2 regions of the Marinobacter sp. B-21 genome follow, and region 2 is predicted to be linked to the other one. Evidence: predicted binding sites of a transcription regulator. Region 2 holds the regulator's gene; the other holds the start of a gene.

Region 1 (6,667 bases), on a different contig from region 2:
GACTGCCTTGGCATCTGCTGCGTAACGGGTCCGGGCCGAGCACGTAATAGCGCATTTCGGAAATGCAATCTGAAAAATGCAAGTAAGGAGCTTCTCATGATCAGAGTCTACACTGCGGCAATCACGCTCTGTTTTCTGGGTACCCTGCCTATGGCAGCATCCGCACAATCCCCAGAGTTCGGCCCGAATGAAGGCGACCGCGAATTCTCCCTCTCCGGAACAGGCAGTAACGACCGGGATTTCAACAGCGGCAGCTTCGGCGTGACCGGCGATCTGGGCTGGTATTTGCGGGATAACATGGTTGCCGGTGCCCGGCAAAGCATCAATTACGCCAGCATCGAAGGAGAAAGTGTCAAGGATGATTTCTGGAACGGCTCAACCCGTGGTTACTTCAACTATCAGTTTCTCGCTGATCGCGCGCGCCCCTTTGTCGGCGGCAGTCTCGGCGGGATCTACGGCGATGGCGTCAAGGACAGCGCCTTCGCCGGCCTGGAAACGGGAATAAAGTACTACGTGCGGACGAAGACCTATTTCCTCGCCCGAGCCGAATACCAGTTCTTCTTCAGCGACACCAACGACGCATCGGATGCCTTCCAGGACGACGGAGCCTGGGCTTATACGGTGGGTCTGGGTTACAACTTCTAATCCACAGCGAGCGCTGACGAAGTAGAGGAAGTCCTGAAACCTACTTCGTCGTCGCATCGCTGGCTGATTAAAGTTTTCTGTCCATCAGTGTTTCGCCAGATAGTCCTTTTGCCCTGGATCATCCGATAAATCGTAAGAATGTTCATCGTTGTATTCCGTTTTTTTGGATTCTCTAAGTTAAGATGCGAGTCCGACCCACCAAACGGAACCCCAAATGGCCCGCTTCACCGAAATCGGCACCGCAATCATTCCCGGCAAGGGAACCCGATTACGCCTGCTTCAGCGCAACGATGAGTTCTCTATCAAGATTGCCGGCACTACCGGTGAGTTGATGAACAGCCGGATACACGGCTCGGAAGATGCGCTCGCCACGCTGGCATGCGAGCGGATTGCAGATCAACCCTCCCCCCGGGTACTGATTGGCGGGCTGGGAATGGGGTTTACTCTGGCCGCAGCGCTGTCAGCACTGGGCGAGGATGCGCAGGTAACGGTGGCTGAACTGGTTCCCGAAGTTGAAGTGTGGAACCGGGGGCCGCTGGGCGCTGCTGCCAGGAACCCGTTGAACGATCCCAGGGCCAGCGTTCATGTTGGTGATGTGGCGGAATTGCTTAGAAGCAGCGATGGCGAATGGGATGCCATCCTGCTGGATGTCGACAACGGCCCGGAAGGGATGACCCGCAAGGAGAACAACTGGATTTACTCCCCGGATGGTATTGCCGCGGCCCAGAAATCCCTGCGCCCCGAGGGCATCCTGGCTTACTGGTCCGCCGGCCCGGAGCACGCATTTACCGAGAGGCTGCGCCGCGCCGGGTTTTCCGTGGAGCCGGTTACGGTGCGGGCTTTGCGCCCTGGCAAGGGCGCTCGTCACGTTATCTGGCTGGCGTGGTAACTGTTAACGCGCCGGTTTATGGCGACCGCCCTGGTTAAGCCGGAACTGCTCGATGGTTTTTCGCAGGTTTTCCGCCATGGAGAGCAAGTCTCCCGCAATGCGGGCCGTCTCCTTGGCGTCGCCGGAGGTCTGCTCCGCCGAACGGCTGATTTCGATTACGTTGTGATTGATGGATTCGGCAACCTCGCTCTGCTCATTGGCAGCGCTTTCCATTTCCTGGTTGAGATCGGTAATCTGGCGCACCGCCGCCGCAATGGCCTGTAGCTCGGATTCCACCTTGAGAATCGCGGATACCTGCTGTTCGGCCATCTCCGAGGCGTGTCGCATGGTGGCCACGCAGTCCACCACTTCGCCCTTAAGCCCATTGATGGTGTTACGGATTTCCTCGGTTGAATCCTGGGTGCGTGAGGCAAGTGCGCGCACTTCATCGGCGACCACCGAGAAGCCACGGCCCTGCTCACCGGCCCGCGCGGCCTCAATGGCGGCGTTCAGCGCCAGCAGGTTGGTCTGGTCGGCAATGTTGGAGATTACCTCCAGCATATCCGACATCTGACTAGTGCGCTGATCCAGCTGTTCGATGCGTTGTGCGCCGCTCTGTACTTCGCTGTTCAGCGCCCCGATGCCTTCCACCGCGTTGCGGGCGAGGCTCTCACCCTTAGTGGCGGATTCTGCTGTGTCCGCCGATTTACGGGTGGTGTGAATGGCGTTTTCCCGGACCTGCACGGCGGAAGCCGCCATTTCCGTGGTGGCGCTGGCCACCTGGTCGGTGTTGTCCCGCTGGGCCAGCACCTCGCGCTCGGTGGTGTCCGCCTTGCCAGCAATACTGCGGGCCGCCTGCTCCACTTGCTCGGCGTTGTCCATCACGGTGTTCATGCTCTCCCGGATCTTCGCCATCATCCGGTTAAACGCGCGGGAGACAGAGCCAATTTCGTCATTACGGGTTACTTCCAGCTCAATGGTCAGGTCGGAATTGCGGGAGATCTCGTCCATCCTGTCGTGGAGCCGGCGCAGACGGGAAAACACCAGCCGGCCCAAGGCCGCTGCCGTCAGGAAAAACACGGCGACGAATATGGCCACCTGGATGCCACCACTGGTGAGCAGCTGTTGGTGCAAACGGGCATCGCTTCCCGCCAGGGAATAATCCACCCGGATAGCGCCAAGTACGTCCCCTTCCCTGGCCTGGTGGCAACCCAGGCAGTTAACGCCCTGATAGTTCTCCCGGGCAATCACCGGCTCAATCAGGGTGTAGACCCGGCCCTCCTCATTTTTGGAATAAGCCTCCACCCGCTCGCCGGACAGCGCTTTCCTGTCCAGGGGCTCCCGTTTCTGTTCGGACTCCTTGCCGGTACCAAAGACCCGGTTCAGCAGATCACTTCGAATCACCCGCACATCCAGAACATCCTCGGGGGCCTTCACCTTTTCCCGAAGCACATCCCGGTTGCCAATGGTGCCGGTGATCATCATGGTGTTCAGCCCGTCGAAATAGGACTTGGCCAGCCCGTCGACATACTTGTGGCTGAACTCTTCAACATGGGCACGCTGTGAATTCGCGCTATAGAGCACGGTAAACACAAGTACCAGCGAGAAAGCCGTCGCCAGGGCAACGAGTAACAGGAATCGAATGGAGTAGTGTTTTTTCATGATAACCCGACTCAGGAACCGCTCTGCGGGCGGCTTGAAAATTGGTTTGACTGGATAAAATAACGGCCAACTGTCGCCGGACTTTATAGATATGTGTCATTTTTTTCCTGACTTGGGTCAGATCGGGGAGAGGTCAATGACACTCCCTGCATGGAAAAAGCAAACCGGGGAAAGTTCGGTGGAGTTGGCCTGAAAGCTGCAGGAACCAGTGGTAAGTACCAGAAATCTCAAGCACTGACTGTTCGGCAACCGCTCTCGGGCAAGCCGAAGGAGGAAAACCATCCATGTCCCTACTGACTTCACTGATCCGGGCAAGCACCCAGTTCCAGCAGGCCATGGAAAAGCGCCAGACACCGGCCACAGGCCCGGAAACCGCAGCGGCCAAGGCCCAAACAAAAACCGTAGAAGCCGAGCCGACCGCCGGTGATGACCGCTTCACACCCTCGGACAACAGTCAGACCGACCTCGGCCGCCTGAAGGCCCGCCGGCTCGCCATGGCCGACTACAAACAAACCGTGGGGCAGGATCTTGCCTTCGTGCGGGAGACACTTCGGCATAAACTTGCCGAATACAACCTGCACCCGGCAACCGCGCTCAACGTAAGCAAATATGAAAACGGCAGCGTTGCCGTGGAAGGAAAAATTGCAGACAAAACCCGGGCACTGATTGAAAAAGACCTGAACGTGAACAAAAACTTCAAGGAAGCGTTCAATCGCCTGAGCGTCAACGAACCGACGCTTGATTTCATGGACAACGCGCTCAAGCTGAACCAGGCCTACGGGGTCAACAACCCGCTACTGGACACACTGATCAGTGAAAACCAGCAGTTCAACGGCCTTCAGGACCTGGTTCACCGGTACGATACCCTGCGGCGCTCGGTGGGCGCCGGGCAGATAGAAGCGGCGGGCAATACTCGGGCGTACGCTTTCAACCTGAACGCCCGGGCATAGGATGGCCGACAGCGCCCCATCCGGGTAATCAAACTTCGAAAGGCGCCGGATCCCCTTTGCCAACCCGGGTCACCACCGGCGCTTCGCCGGTGAAGTCCACCACCGTGGTTGCCTCCATGCCGCAGAACCCGCCGTCAATAATCAGATCCAGCTCATGCTCCAGGGTATCCCGGATGTCGTAGGGATCGGTCATCGGCTCTGTCTCACCGGGCAGGATCAGCGTGCTGCTCATAATCGGCTCACCGAGCTCACCCAGCAACTCCTGAACAATGGCATTGTCCGGCACCCGCACACCGACAGTCCGCCGCTTGGGATGAAGCAACCGGCGCGGCACCTCACTGGTGGCATCCAGAATGAAGGTGTAGGGCCCCGGCGTGAAATTCTTCAGCAACCGGTACTGGGTGTTGTCTACCTTGGCATACACGCCAATATCGGAAAGATCCCGGCACACCAGCGTGAAATTGTGCTTGTCATCCAGCCTGCGAATCCGCTTGATCCGGTCCGCCGCCTGCTTGTCACCGAGGTGGCAACCAATGGCATAGGCGGAATCCGTGGGGTACACAATCACCCCCCCGCGGCGAAGGATATCCACCGCCTGGTTAATCAGACGCTTCTGCGGCGTCTCCGGATGGATCTGGAAAAACTGACTCATTAACCCTCTCCCTGAGCGGATCGTGCCGCCATCGCCGGACCCTTCTTGGACCCGCCCATACAATTCGGAGACTCCGGCGCCACCTGCCCGGACGCCTCCCACTCCTCTGGAGAATACAGATGCAGCGCCAACGCATGCACCTCCCCCTCCAGTTCCTCGGCCAGCACCTTATAAATCGCCTGATGCCGCCGCACCCTCATCTGCCCCTCAAACTCCGGTGACACCAGCGTCACCTTGAAATGAGTTTCAGAATTCGGCGGCACACTGTGCTTGTGGCTCTCGTTCTCCACCTGAAGAAAGCGCGCATCGAACGCCTCGTTCAGTTTGGTTTCAATTGCGTTTTGAATTTTCATGTTTTAGGACTCCTACTGCTCAACCCGAGGTTAAGGGGGCGAATTGCATGTGACCCGACGCGGGTATGGAGATAGCTTTCCCAAAAGTGTGTGTTGCCATGGATGGCAACACCAAGCCCCCATGGAAGGGTTCACGGCGTCTTTTGGGAAAGCTACTTCCACAGCCGCCTCCCCCATGCCCACCAGTCTACTACACATATCAGGCACCGCCCGAACCTTGACAGCTCAAAGCCAAAGCGCCACATTCCCATCCCGTTTCCAAAACACCAGACCCCATGCACCTGTACATCGCCGAAAAACCAAGCCTGGGCCGCGCCATCGCCGCCGCCCTCCCCGGCCCGCACCAGAAAGGCCAGGGCTGGATTCGCTGTGGCCAGGGCGAACAGGCTGCCACTGTCAGCTGGTGCATCGGCCACCTCCTGGAACCGGCGGAACCGGCCCGCTACAACCCGGCCTGGAAAAAATGGCGCCAGGAAGACCTGCCCATGTTTCCCGAAAAATGGCAAGTCATGCCCAAGGACAGCGTGCGGCAACAGCTCAATGTCCTCGAATCCCTGATCCGCCAGGCCGAAACCATCACCCATGCCGGCGACCCGGACCGCGAAGGCCAGCTTCTGGTAGACGAAGTTATCCGCTATTTTGGCGCCCGCGCACCGGTAAAGCGGATCCTGATCAACGATTTGACCCCGGCAGCCGTGGCCAAAGCCCTCCAGAGCCCGAAAGACAACCGCGAATTCCGGCGCCTGTCCCATTCGGCGCTGGCCCGGCAACGGGCCGACTGGCTCTACGGCATCAACCTCACCCGCTTCTACACCCTCAGCTATCAGCAACAGGGCGAACAAGGCGTCTATTCCGTTGGCCGGGTGCAAACCCCGGTGCTTGGCCTGGTGGTGGAACGGGACAACACCATCGAAAACTTCCGGCCCAAGCCCTATTTCCGGATTGAAGCCCGCTTCAAGGCCCAGGAAGAGGAAGCCGACCAGCAAACCTTCACCGCCCGCTGGCTGCCCGACGAACAATTCCGGGACCACCTGGACGAAGAAAACCGCCTGCTGAGCCGGGAAGTGGCCGAGCAGATAGCCGAGAGCGTACAAAGCCGGCCCGGCACCATCACCGAATCCCGCTTCCGCGACCGGCCGGAAGCACCGCCGCTACCACTGTCCCTGTCGGCGCTGCAGATCGAAGCCGGCCGGCTGTTCCGGATGGGTGCCAAAGACGTGCTTGATACCGCCCAGAACCTCTACGAGCGCCACCAACTGATCACCTACCCCCGTTCCGACTGCAGGTACTTGCCTGAGGGCCATTACGACCAGCGGGAACAGGTAGTGCGTGCCATTGGCCGGGTGGCACCGGATCTTCAGGAAGCCTGCAATGGCGCAGACCTGGGCAGGAAGACTGCCGCCTGGAACGATAAACAGGTCGATGCCCACCACGCCATCATTCCAACCAGCCGGCCGTCCCCCAACGGCAAACTCAGTGCGGCGGAACAGAAAATCTACGGCCTGATCAGCCGCTACTACCTGATGCAGTTCGCTGC
Region 2 (12,370 bases):
CCGCCGGGCGGTGACGCCGGCTCCGACCAGGGTCGTCAACTGCCGGCGCCGGGCGAAACCAAAGAGTTGGGCTGGGACGATGTGGCCACTGTGGACATCGTGGGCCTGGAGGTGGGGTATCGGCTTATTCCGCTGGTGGACAAGTCCCAGGGTGGCCAACTGCTCAGCCGCATCAAGGGCGTGCGAAAAAAGCTGTCCCAGGATCTGGGCTTTCTGATGCCTTCGGTTCACATTCGCGACAATCTCGATCTGATGCCCAACGTCTACCGCATCACGCTGATGGGTGTGACCATCGCCGAGGCTGAGATTCACCCCGACCGGGAGTTGGCTATCGATCCGGGTCAGGTATTCGGAAAAATTGAAGGCATTGAGGGCAAGGACCCGGCCTTCGGCCTGGATGCCAGCTGGATCGAACCGGACCGCAAGGATCAGGCCCAGACTCTCGGCTATACGGTTGTGGACGCCAGCACGGTCGTGGCTACTCACCTGAATCAGGTGCTGCAGAAGCACGCCCATGAATTGTTGGGCCACGAGGAAGTTCAGCAGTGGCTGGACCAGTTGGAGAAGATTTCACCGAAACTCGCCGAGGAGCTGGTACCGACCACCGTTTCCATCAGTCTGCTTCTCAAGGTGCTGCAAAACCTGCTCCGGGAAGAAGTGCCGATCCGGGACATGCGCTCCATTGCCGAGGCTATCGTCAATGTCCATCCGAAGAGCCAGGATCCAAAGTTGCTGACTACCGTTGCCCGTCAGTCGTTGCGGCGGATGATCGTGCAGAGCATCTGCGGCAATGAGGCGGAGATACCGGTGATTACCCTGGATCCGGATCTGGAACAGTTATTGCTAAAATCTTTTCAGCAGAGTCAACAATCCGGCGGACAGGAAGACATTGGCCTGGTCCTGGAGCCGAATATGGTTGAAAAGCTCCAGCGCTCCCTTCAGGAGAGCGTCCAGCGGCAGGAAATGCTGGGTAAGCCAGCCATTTTGCTGGTTTCCGGGCCCCTGCGGCCGGTACTGGCGAAATTCGCCAGCTACGGGGTAGAGCGTTTGCATGTGCTCTCGTACCAGGAAATACCGGATAACAAACAGATCACGATCGTGGCGTCCGTTGGCCAGTAACGGCGCGGATGACAGAGCGGACGGCGCCGGCACGGCGTTGCCGGTGGAGGAAGAGGCATCATGAAAGTAAAACGGTTTTTTGCCAGGACCATGGCAGAGGCGCTGAAACAGGTCAGTGAACAGATGGGGCCAGACGCCGTAATTCTTTCAAACCGCCGGGTAGACGGCGGCGTCGAAATAGTGACGGCGCTGGACTACGACGAAAACATGGCGCGTCAGCGATTGGGTGACCAGGCGCAGGAAGCCACTAACGGCTCCCGCCTGGCTGAAATGCAGGCGGACCAGCACCGTCGTCTTGAGGACGAACTCGGCCGGTCCCGGGATCGAATCCGAGAGGTCCGGGAAAAGCGGGCCGCCCAGGGGGGCGGTTATGCCGGTACGTCGTTCCCGGCGGTTCAGGAGGTGGTGGGTTCCGGATTTGATGATCAGGATCCGGCTCCGGTCCGGTCCGGGGAGGCCTATTCCGATGAACTGGCACAGATGCGTGCGGAGATCCGTTCCCTGAAGGACCTGATGCAGGGCGGTAAGCCTGAGCCTGAGGTGCCGGCAGCCAATGCGGTTCAGCAGAGACTGGCCGAGCGGCTTCAGGAGTTCGGTCTCGGTAGCGGTCTGGCGGGGTCAATTTCTCGCCGCCACAAGGCCGGGCGACTGGAGGATGGCTGGAAGCAATCCCTCAAAATGCTGTGCACCGGCGTACGGACTTCCCGCATAGAATGGCTGGATCAGGGCGGGGTCTTTGCCCTGGTGGGGCCCACCGGTTCCGGAAAAACCACCACCATCGGCAAGCTGGCGGCGCGGTATGTGCTCAGGCATGGTGCCGATTCCGTGGCCCTGGTCACCACTGACCGCTACCGGGTGGCGGCCCACGAGCAGTTGTTTGTCTTCGGTCGCATCCTGAATGTTCCGGTGCGAGTCGTCGACGAGAGCCACGGTCTGGATGATATTCTGGACGAGCTGTCAGACCGTCATCTGGTACTGATCGACACTGCCGGGCTGACCAGTGCGGACAAAGGCTATCAGGAACAGCTGGCCGAACTGGCGCGCAGCCATCACAATGTCAAGACGCATCTGGTGGTCTCGGCCACCAGTCAGCCGCGCATCATGAAATCCGTCTGGCATTGCTATAAGATGGCAAATCTTGCGGGCTGCGTGATGACCAAGATCGACGAGGCCCTGACACTTGGCGAGTCTCTCGGCTTTGTGATGGAAACCGGTTTGCCGGTGGCCTACTACACTGACGGGCAAAAGATTCCCGAAGACCTGCACCACGCGGAAGCGGTTCCGCTGGTGCGGCTGGCCGTGGACCGGCTTAAAACTCTCCAGAAACAGCAGGCGGTCGCAGAAGGAGCCTGAGAGAGCGGGCGCTGAGAGCGGACAGACTGACAGCGAGCGTCCGAAAAGACAGCACCCGGCTAAACGTGGCGAGAGACAAAAAACAGTATGAGCAAAGCACAACCGGTACAGGTGATTGCAGTTTCCGGCGGAAAAGGTGGAGTCGGCAAGAGTAACGTGTCGGTTAACCTCGGGATTGCCCTGGCACAGAAAGGCCGGAGAGTCGTGCTTCTTGATGCCGACCTCGGGCTGGCCAATATCGATGTACTGCTCGGTATTACCGCCAACCGGAACCTTCAGGATGTGCTGGCGGGCGACTGTGACCTCAAGGACGTTCTGGTCGATGGCCCCGGTGGCATCAAGATTGTACCGGCGTCCTCCGGTACCCAGCGAATGACCCAGCTCAGCCCCATGGAGCATGCCGGGCTGATCAACGCGTTCAGCGAACTCGGTGACCAGATTGATGTGCTGATCGTAGACACCGCCGCGGGCATTTCCGAATCAGTGGTGAGCTTTCTGAGAGCCTCCCAGGAGCTGCTCCTGGTGGTGTGCGACGAGCCCACCTCCATCACCGACTGCTACGCCCTGATCAAACTCATGAACCGTGATTACGGCACCAACCGTTTCCGCATTCTTGCCAATCAGGTGAGAAATGAGCAGGAAGGCCGGCACCTGTTTGAAAAACTGACCCGGGTCACCGAGCGCTTCCTGGATGTGGCACTACAATATGTCGGCATGGTGCCTTACGATGAAGCCGTGAAAAAAGCGGTTCAGCGGCAGCGGGCAGTGCTGGATGTCTATCCCAGGGCGAAAGCTTCCCTGGCGATCAAGGCGCTGGCGGAAAAAGTTGATAACTGGCCGCTGCCTTCCTCTCCCCGTGGGCATCTGGAATTCTTTGTGGAGCGGCTCGTCGAAGTCTGAATCGGATCCAGTCAAACAAAAAAACCGGATACATGACATTGGCGAAAAACCTCGGAATCTATAACCAGTCAGGCGCGCAGAAGCCTTCCCAGCTCGTTGAGGAGCACGCGCCTCTGGTCAAGAAAATTGCCCTTCATCTGATGGCCCGGCTACCAGCCTCTGTGCAGCTTGACGACCTGATGCAGGCCGGAATGATCGGCCTGCTCGAGGCGGCTCAACGCTACAGCGCCACCAGGGGCGCAACCTTCGAGACCTACGCAGGCATCCGGATTCGCGGTGCCATGGTGGATGAGATCCGCAAGGGCGACTGGGTTCCCCGTTCTGTGCACCGTAATACCCGCCGCATTTCCCAGGCCATCAAGGCCGTTGAAGATCGTCTCGGCCGGGAAGCCCAGGATCTGGAAGTGGCTGAAGAACTGGGCATGGGGCTGGCCGAGTACCATTCCTACCTCTCCGACTCCAACAGCGGCCGACTTTTTAGTCTCGATGAGCTCAATGAATCCGGCGAGCTGCCGATAGAACAGACAGAGCCACGGGATAATCCGCTCGAAGGACTCTCGTCCGACGCGTTCCGCCGCAGTCTTGCTGAGGCTATAGAGGAACTGCCGGAGCGGGAAAAACTGGTGCTGAGCCTGTATTACCAGGACGAGCTGAACCTCAAGGAAATCGGCGCGGTGCTCGGCGTCAGTGAAAGCCGGGTCAGCCAGATTCACAGCCAGGCGGCCTTGCGCCTTCGCGGACGGTTATCGGACTGGCGCCAGGATACGGGCAACTGATCACCGCCTTTGTGTGTCTGCAGCGGAGCAGTCTGTAGTTTTTGGTAACCGATGCTTTACAACCGAAGCAAAGATCAGACAATAAGCGGTTAAAACAGCGGCCTGCTAGACTTCGAGCCGAAAGGTCAAACGAATTCCGGGTGTTACTAACTGGAGGTCCCATTGGACAAGAACATGAAAATTCTCATTGTGGATGACTTTTCCACAATGCGACGGATCATCAAGAACCTGCTGCGCGATCTTGGCTTCACCAATACCGATGAAGCCGATGACGGCAACACGGCGCTGCCGATGCTCAAAAGCGGAAAGTATGATTTTCTGGTAACCGACTGGAATATGCCGGGCATGTCCGGTTTCGATCTGCTCAAGGCCGTCAGGGCTGACGAGAACCTGAAAACCCTGCCGGTGCTGATGGTAACCGCAGAGGCCAAGCGGGACCAGATTGTTGCCGCTGCCCAGGCAGGCGTGAATGGCTATGTTGTCAAGCCGTTTACTGCTGCGGTGCTCAAGGAAAAGATTGAGAAAATCTTTGAAAGAATCCAGTAACCAGAGGTCGGATGGCTCTCATGAGCGATAGCAAAAAGAACCATCGGGGCCTCGAACCAGAGGTGACGGAAAAGCTCCAGCGTCAGGCAACCGAACTGGCTGAAAGCGTCAATGCCGGCGAATATGCCAAAGCCATGACCCTGATCAATGAACTCAGCGAAGTCAGGGATCAGAGTCTGTACCGGGAGGTCGGGCGACTGACCCGAAGCCTGCACGAAGCGATCCGGAACTTTCAGATAGATCCCCGTAACGCTGAACAACAGGAAGCGCTGTCAAAAATGACAGATGCCTCTGACCGTCTCGAATACGTGGTGCATATGACCGGTGAAGCGGCCAACCGGACCATGGATCTGGTCGAGGCAACCATGCCGGTAGCCAACGCACTGAGAGACGAGGCGGCAGCCTTGCGGGACGAGTGGCAACGTTTGCGCCGCAGGGAGATGCAGCCGGCAGAATTTCGCCAGTTGTATGGCCGGATCGACAAGTTCTTCGCTGGCATGGCCACGGACGCGGACACCATGTACAACAATCTCTCGGAAATACTGCTGGCCCAGGATTTCCAGGATCTCACCGGGCAGGTCATCCAGAAAGTCACCACGCTGGTGAAAGAGGTTGAGGAACAGATGCTCAGTCTGGTGGTGATGGCCAGTCATGTTGATCAGCTGACGGGCACCGTGCACCAGATTGATGACCAGGAAGAATCTGCGGAAAAGGGCGTCGGGCCCCAGATCAAGGCCGATGAGCGTGAAGATGTAGTCTCGGGACAGGACGATGTGGATGACCTGTTGTCCAGTCTCGGTTTCTGAATAGAGAGGGTAACGCATGGCGTTTGATGCTGATGACGAGATTTTGCAGGACTTTCTGGTAGAGGCCGGCGAAATACTCGAAAAGCTGTCAGAGCAGTTGGTAGACCTTGAGCAACATCCTGATGACAGTGATCTGCTCAACGCCATCTTCCGTGGTTTCCACACTGTCAAGGGTGGGGCAGGCTTCCTGCAGCTTGATGCTTTGGTCAATTGCTGCCATTCCGCCGAGAACGTGTTCGATATCCTGCGCAATCACAAGCGCAAGGTGGATTCAGAGCTGATGGATGTGGTTCTGGAAGCCCTCGATAACGTCAACGCGATGTTTGAGCAGGTCCGGAACCACGAAGAACTGACGCCCGCCCCCGACGAATTGATTGCAGCGCTCGACGCTCTGGCACGGCCGGAGGTCGAAAGTGTTGCCCCGGCCACCACCCCACAGCAGGAACAAACGACGGAAGACGACCCGACGGAAGACGGGGGCGACATCACCGACGACGAATTCGAGAAGTTGCTGGATGCATTGCATGACGAGCCATCCGGCGCCCCCCCATCGCCGTCCAGCCCCGACGCTGGAGCCGGCAAGAACGAGAGTTCCGGTGATGACGAGATCAGCGATGATGAGTTTGAGGCGCTTCTGGACCAGTTGCATGGCAAAGGTCAGTTTGCCGGTGCGCCTGCCAGGGATGAGACTCCCGGCAAGGAAGACGAAAAACCGTCCCCGAAGACTGAAACCGGCGGCAGCGATGACCTGATCACAGACGATGAATTCGAGAAGCTGCTGGACGATCTCCACGGCAAGGGCGGAAGCCCGACCGTCGGCGGCCAGCCGGCTTCGCCGCAAAAACCGGAGAAGCCGAAAGCCGAGCCACCCAAGGCGGAAAAACCGAAGGAAGAACCGAAATCCGCTGACAGACCGGGCACCAAAGGCGGTGCGGCACCGGCCATGCCATCCAGGGAGCATGCCCCGGCCGCAGAAACCACCGTGCGCGTCGACACCAAGCGCCTGGATGACATCATGAACATGGTGGGCGAGCTGGTGCTGGTTCGGAACCGTTTACAGCGCCTCGGTGCGGCAAGCGAAGACGAACACATGCACAAGGCGGTCTCGAACCTGGATGTGGTAACGACCGATCTTCAGTCTGCCGTGATGCAGACCCGCATGCAGCCGATCAAAAAAGTGTTCGGGCGTTTCCCGCGGGTGGTCCGGGATCTTGCCAGAAGCCTCAAGAAAGAGGTGAATCTGGTGATGCATGGCGAGGAAACCGACCTCGACAAGAACCTGGTGGAGGCACTTTCCGACCCACTGGTGCACCTGGTCCGCAACTCCGTCGATCACGGTATTGAGGCGCCGGATGTCCGGGAAAAGGCCGGCAAGCCGCGCCAGGGCACGGTCACGCTGTCGGCAGAACAGGAAGGCGATCACATCCTGCTGTTCATCGAGGATGATGGGGCCGGTATGGATCCCGAAGTGTTGCGTCGCAAGGCGGTGGAAAAGGGGATTTACGACCAGGATGCAGCTGATCGCCTGACCAATACCGAGTGCTACAACCTGATCTTTGCCGCGGGCTTTTCGACCAAGGATCAGATTTCGGATGTCTCCGGCCGTGGGGTCGGCATGGATGTGGTCAAGACCAAGATTGGCCAGCTCAATGGCCAACTGAGCATTGAGTCGGAGTTGGGTAAAGGGTCGCGAATTGTTATCAAGGTTCCGTTGACGCTCGCGATCATGCCCACCCTGATGATCATGCTCGGCGACCAGTCCTTTGCCTTGCCGCTGGTGAACGTGGTCGAGATTTTCCATCTGGATCTTACCAAAACCAACGTTGTCGACGGCCGGGAATGCATCGTGGTTCGGGAAAAAGTGTTCCCGCTGTTCCACATCAAACGCTGGCTGGTGCGTGACAACGGATCCCGGGAAGCGCCGGAGAATGCCCACGTGGTGATCGTCGCCATGGGCACCAAACAGGTAGGCTTTGTGGTCGACCAGCTGGTCGGGCAGGAAGAGGTGGTGATCAAACCGCTGGGTCGTGCACTCCAGGGTACTCCGGGTATGGCCGGCGCCACGATCACCGGTGATGGTCGAATCGCGCTGATTATTGATGTTCCCAGCCTGCTGCAACACTACGGTTAAGTCGTGACCGGCAGGTGACAATGGAATGGGTAGGAGAAGTGGATGACAGTTTCTGTCCTGGTCGTTGACGATTCAGGGTTTTTTCGAAAACGGCTGACGGAAATCCTGACCAGCTCCGGCCAGATCAAGGTCGTCGGCGCTGCCACCAACGGCCGGGAAGGCGTGGAGCTTGCCGAGAGGCTGCGTCCGGATGTGATAACCATGGATTACGAAATGCCGGTTATGGACGGTATTTCTGCCGTGCGCGAAATCATGCGCAAGCATCCGGTGCCTGTTCTTATGTTTTCCTCGCTCACCTACGAAGGTGCGCGGGTGACCCTGGATGCCCTGGAAGCCGGCGCTGTTGACTTTCTGCCGAAGAATTTCGAGGAAATTGCCAGGGATAACAGTCAACTCCAGAAAATCCTGATCGACCGGGTTCTGGATGTCGCCCGCAGCCGACCTGGCGCCCGTCCGGCTGCTCCGTCCCGGCCCGAAGTGCCATCTCCTGCGGCGCGGGCGCCCGTTGATGCGGCACCGGTTCGCTCCAGGCCTGAACCAACCCTGCGTCCGCGCCACGGCATTCAGGAGCGGGCCCCGGGTGTGGGAGCCACAGGCGAGGCTGAAGTCCCGAGGCGTCATGCCCGCCGGGGCCCCGCCAAACATTACGCGGTGGTCGGCATTGGTACGTCAACGGGCGGGCCGGTGGCGCTGCAGCGGGTACTGACCGCCTTGCCTGCTTCGTTCCCGGCGCCACTGGTGCTGGTCCAGCATATGCCGGCCAGTTTTACGCCGGCGTTTGCCGAGCGGCTGAACAAACTCTGCCGCATAGAGGTTCGGCAAGCAGAAGATGGCGATGTCCTTCGCCCGGGGCTTGCCTTACTGGCGCCCGGCGGTAAACAGATGATGATTGAGAACCGGGGCGGGCAGGCCCGGGTCCGGATCCTGCCAGGTGACGAGCGGCTCAATTACAAGCCTTGCGTAGACGTGACCTTTGGTTCACTGGCCCGGAGTTTCCCGGGCAAGACCCTGGGCGTGATCCTCACCGGCATGGGGTCTGACGGCAAGGAGGGCTGCCGGATGATGAAGCAGAGTGGGTCGGATATCTGGTCCCAGGACGAAAAATCGTCGGTCATTTACGGAATGCCCATGGCCGTTGCCAGGGCAGGATTGACCGATGAAGTTCTGTCACTGGACGAAATCGGGCCGCGGCTGGTGGAAGGTGTCAGCTGATGGATATCCTCAGCCTTCTCGGGGTTGTTCTCGCATTTGCCGCCATACTGGGCGGCAACCTGTTGGAAGGCGGGGCGCTGGGCTCGCTCTTTAATGGCCCCGCGGCGGTGATTGTTGTTGGTGGCACATTCGCCGCGACGATTCTCCAGACCTCGTGGCCCATGCTCAAAAGAGCCTTTACTCAGGTGCGCTGGGTTTTTGTTCCGCCGTTCATCAACATGGAAGATGGCTTGGGGAAAGTCATTGACTGGAGCGTGAAGGCTCGCAAGCAGGGGCTTCTTGGCCTTGAGGGGTTGGCTGAGAGAGAGCCGGAACCGTTTGCCAGGAAAGGGCTGCAGCTGCTGGTGGACGGTGCGGAAACGGAAACCATCCGGGGTGTTATGGAGGTGGATCTGGAATCCCGTGAACAGCGGGATCTCGAGTCCGCCAAGGTGTTTGAGGCCATGGGCGGCTATTCCCCGACCATCGGGATTATCGGTGCGGTCATGGGTCTGATCCAGGTGATGACCAACCTGGAAGATCCTCAGTCACTCGGTAGCGGTATTGCCACGGCCTTTGTTGCGACCATTTACGGTGTCGCCCTGGCGAATCTGCTGTTTTTTCCGGTGGCCAACAAGATGCGCGGCATCGTGCGGGAGCGGACCCGCTACGAGGATATGATGATTGACGGCATTATTGCCATCGCCGAGGGTGAAAACCCGAAATCCATCGAATTGCGGCTGCGGGGCTTCCTGCAGTGAGCATGCGCAGGCCAGACTATGCGGCGCCGTAGGCAACCTAAGGACGATCTGCACAATAAAGAGCGTTGGCTGATTTCCTACGCCGACTTCATCACCCTGCTGTTCGCCTTTTTCGTGGTGATGTACTCGGTTTCGTCCGTGAACGAAGGCAAGTACAAGGTGTTATCTGAAACCCTGACCGGGGTTTTCAACGCGCCCCAGCGGTCCTTCCAGCCCATCGAGATCGGCGACCAGCCTCCGCAGTCTCTGAACGCGCCCGCTGAAAACGTGATACCCCCGGCGGTCACCGAAGCTCCCCGAAACCCGGAAATGGACGCCCAGGCCCGGACCGAGGCCCTGCGTGCCATGGCTGACCAGTTGACCATGGAGTTCGACGAGCTTATCAGCCAGGGTGTGGTGACGCTGGAAACCAGTGACCGTTGGCTTGAGCTGAACCTGCCCAACAGTCTGCTGTTCGGAAGTGGTGATGCCGAACCCCATTACGATGCTTTCGAGGTGGTCGAGAAGATTGCCACAGTCCTGAACAACCGTGATAACGCTGTGAAGGTTGAGGGTTTCACCGACAATTTGCCCATCAGTACGCCCCGTTTCCCTTCCAACTGGGAGCTGTCCGCTGCCCGAGCGGCGGCCGTTATCCGGATGCTGGCCATGGAAGGCATTGAACCGGAGCGCCTTGCCGCGGTCGGTTACGGCCAGTATCAGCCGGTTGCGCGGAATGACACGGAAGAGGGGCGGCGCAGAAACCGGCGGGTGGTGTTGCTGATTTCCCGCGACGCCAGTATCCGGGGTGCCATGCGATAATACCGTTCCTCGGCAGATGCGTATGGTTCCGTTGGCACGGTTCCTGTATTCATTCCCGGTCATAAAAGGCGACGGCAAGAGCTTGCCGGAAATCCCCCTGCTATTCGTTCAAGTTGCCCGGGGGGCTGCCGATAAACGGGACTGTGGCCCCTGTGAATCCGGCCATACCGATGTGTTCTCTGGAGAGTCAAAGCGTGCGAATCTGGGCAGTAGCCAATCAGAAAGGTGGTGTCGGCAAAACCACATCCGTTGTTGCGCTGGGCGGCTTGCTCGCTGAGCGGGGCAAGCGCGTTCTTGTTGTCGATCTGGACCCCCATGGCTCGCTTACCAGCTGGTTCGGATACGATCCGGACACCATCGCCCACAGTGTGTTCGATCTGTTCCAGCATCAGGGCAAAGTCCCCGAGGGGCTGCCGGCCCAGCTGATTACCGAGACCAGTTGCCGGGGGCTGTCCCTGCTGCCGGCCAGCGCTGCACTGGCCACCCTGGAGCGCCGGATGATCGGCGTGGAAGGCATGGGGCTGATTGTCTCCCGGGCGCTGACCCAGCTCTGGGATGATTTCGATTATGTGCTTCTGGATAACACGCCGTCCCTTGGGGTGCTGATGGTCAATGCCCTGGCTGCGGCCCAGCACCTGATCATTCCGGTGCAAACCGAGTTTCTTGCCATCAAGGGCCTTGAGCGAATGCTCCACACGCTCAAGATGATCATGCGTTCCCAGAAGAACGAGCTGGCTTACACCATCGTGCCAACGCTCTACGACCGGCGCACCCAGGCTTCGGTGAAAAGCCTCAATTTGCTACGCAAAACCTACCGGGAATCCCTGTGGCAGTTTGCCATTCCCGTGGATACCAAATTCCGGGATGCCAGCCAGGCTGGTTTGATTCCCTCTGCGCTGGACGCCGAGACGCACGGTGTCCGGGCGTACAGCCATCTCCTTGACGACCTGATGGCCCGGGTAGGGTCCGTGAAGGAGCGTCGGCATGGCTGACGAGAAATTGACAAGGCTGGCGAGCCCTGAATCCGCAATCGCCAGTTATCTTGACGAGTTGCTACATACCGCGACCGATACGGCGTTGCGAGAGGAGGTTGTCGCTCCGGAGAAAACCGCCGAAAAACCGGCGGCTCGGCCAGAGCCGCCCAAACCTTTGCGGGAAAAGCCCGCCGAGGCTGTCCGGCCAGTGGGTCGTCTGGCACCGGAAACTGCCGTGCCGGAACCAAAAGTCGTTGCCACGCCTGAACCAGGGCCGGCCGCGCCACCCTCGCGCCCCGAGTGGTCCGGGCAGCCTTTTGAGTGCCTTATTTTCACCGTCGCCGGGCTGCAACTGGCGGTGCCGCTGATTCTGCTCGGCGCCATCCACCGAATTGAGGAAGAGATCCGGCCGATACCCGGAAGCCCGCGCTGGTATATGGGCATCCGGCCCGACCGGGACCAGAATCTCCGGGTGGTGGATACCGCGGAATGGATTATGGCGGACCGGGCGCCGGCGGATGCCCGCGTCAACTACCGGTTTGTGATCCGGCTTGATAACAGCCAGTGGGGGCTGGCCTGCGACGACGTGGCCCAGTCCTTTACCCTGAGACCCGATGAAGTGCGCTGGCGAACAGCTCGCAGCAAGCGCCCCTGGCTGGCGGGAACCGTGATTAACCAGATGTGCGCGCTTATTGATGTACGCACCATGGCAGACCTGCTGGTGCGGGCCGAGCGGGAGCACCATCTGGATCTGAGCTGACGCAAACAATGGTTACTGAATGAAACCGAGCCATGCTGGCACGGTTTGTGCCCTTAACTATAGTATTGGGCACTGACGATATTTTTTTGACGATCAGGTTGCCCGCCGGGCAGCCCAAGAGGAGACACATCGCTATGGCATCCCCGAGCGGACAAACCAATCAGGCCCAGGGTAATCAGGTACTGCAATACGTTACTTTCCGGCTGGATGATGAGACTTACGGTCTGAACGTCATGCAGATCCAGGAAGTAC

The links. Region 2 encodes FliA, which starts transcription of late flagellar genes. Its sites were predicted from a motif close to CTAAAGTTTNNNNNNNNNNNGCCGNTAA; they were not measured.
Positions count from the first base shown of each region.
Region 1: a site for FliA is predicted at 3,235-3,262, ahead of AC13C0_RS00940 (methyl-accepting chemotaxis protein). Genes of this name have one in related genera too.

Region 1 is NZ_JBSXNZ010000029.1:10,836-17,502, reverse strand. Features, by position in the region: gene AC13C0_RS00950 (hypothetical protein) at 97-645, shown strand; gene AC13C0_RS00945 (spermidine synthase) at 860-1,534, shown strand; gene AC13C0_RS00940 (methyl-accepting chemotaxis protein) at 1,538-3,175, opposite strand; gene AC13C0_RS00935 (hypothetical protein) at 3,460-4,125, shown strand; gene AC13C0_RS00930 (L-threonylcarbamoyladenylate synthase) at 4,154-4,777, opposite strand; gene AC13C0_RS00925 (BolA family protein) at 4,777-5,130, opposite strand; gene AC13C0_RS00920 (DNA topoisomerase III) at 5,406-6,667, shown strand, end outside.
Region 2 is NZ_JBSXNZ010000088.1:317,967-330,336, reverse strand. Features, by position in the region: gene flhA (flagellar biosynthesis protein FlhA) at 1-1,119, shown strand, start outside; gene flhF (flagellar biosynthesis GTPase FlhF) at 1,180-2,472, shown strand; gene AC13C0_RS19640 (MinD/ParA family protein) at 2,560-3,372, shown strand; gene AC13C0_RS19635 (RNA polymerase sigma factor FliA) at 3,405-4,148, shown strand; gene cheY (chemotaxis response regulator CheY) at 4,311-4,694, shown strand; gene AC13C0_RS19625 (protein phosphatase CheZ) at 4,715-5,500, shown strand; gene AC13C0_RS19620 (chemotaxis protein CheA) at 5,517-7,631, shown strand; gene AC13C0_RS19615 (protein-glutamate methylesterase/protein-glutamine glutaminase) at 7,674-8,843, shown strand; gene AC13C0_RS19610 (flagellar motor protein) at 8,843-9,583, shown strand; gene motD (flagellar motor protein MotD) at 9,602-10,384, shown strand; gene AC13C0_RS19600 (ParA family protein) at 10,579-11,376, shown strand; gene AC13C0_RS19595 (chemotaxis protein CheW) at 11,369-12,118, shown strand; gene AC13C0_RS19590 (chemotaxis protein CheW) at 12,253-12,370, shown strand, end outside.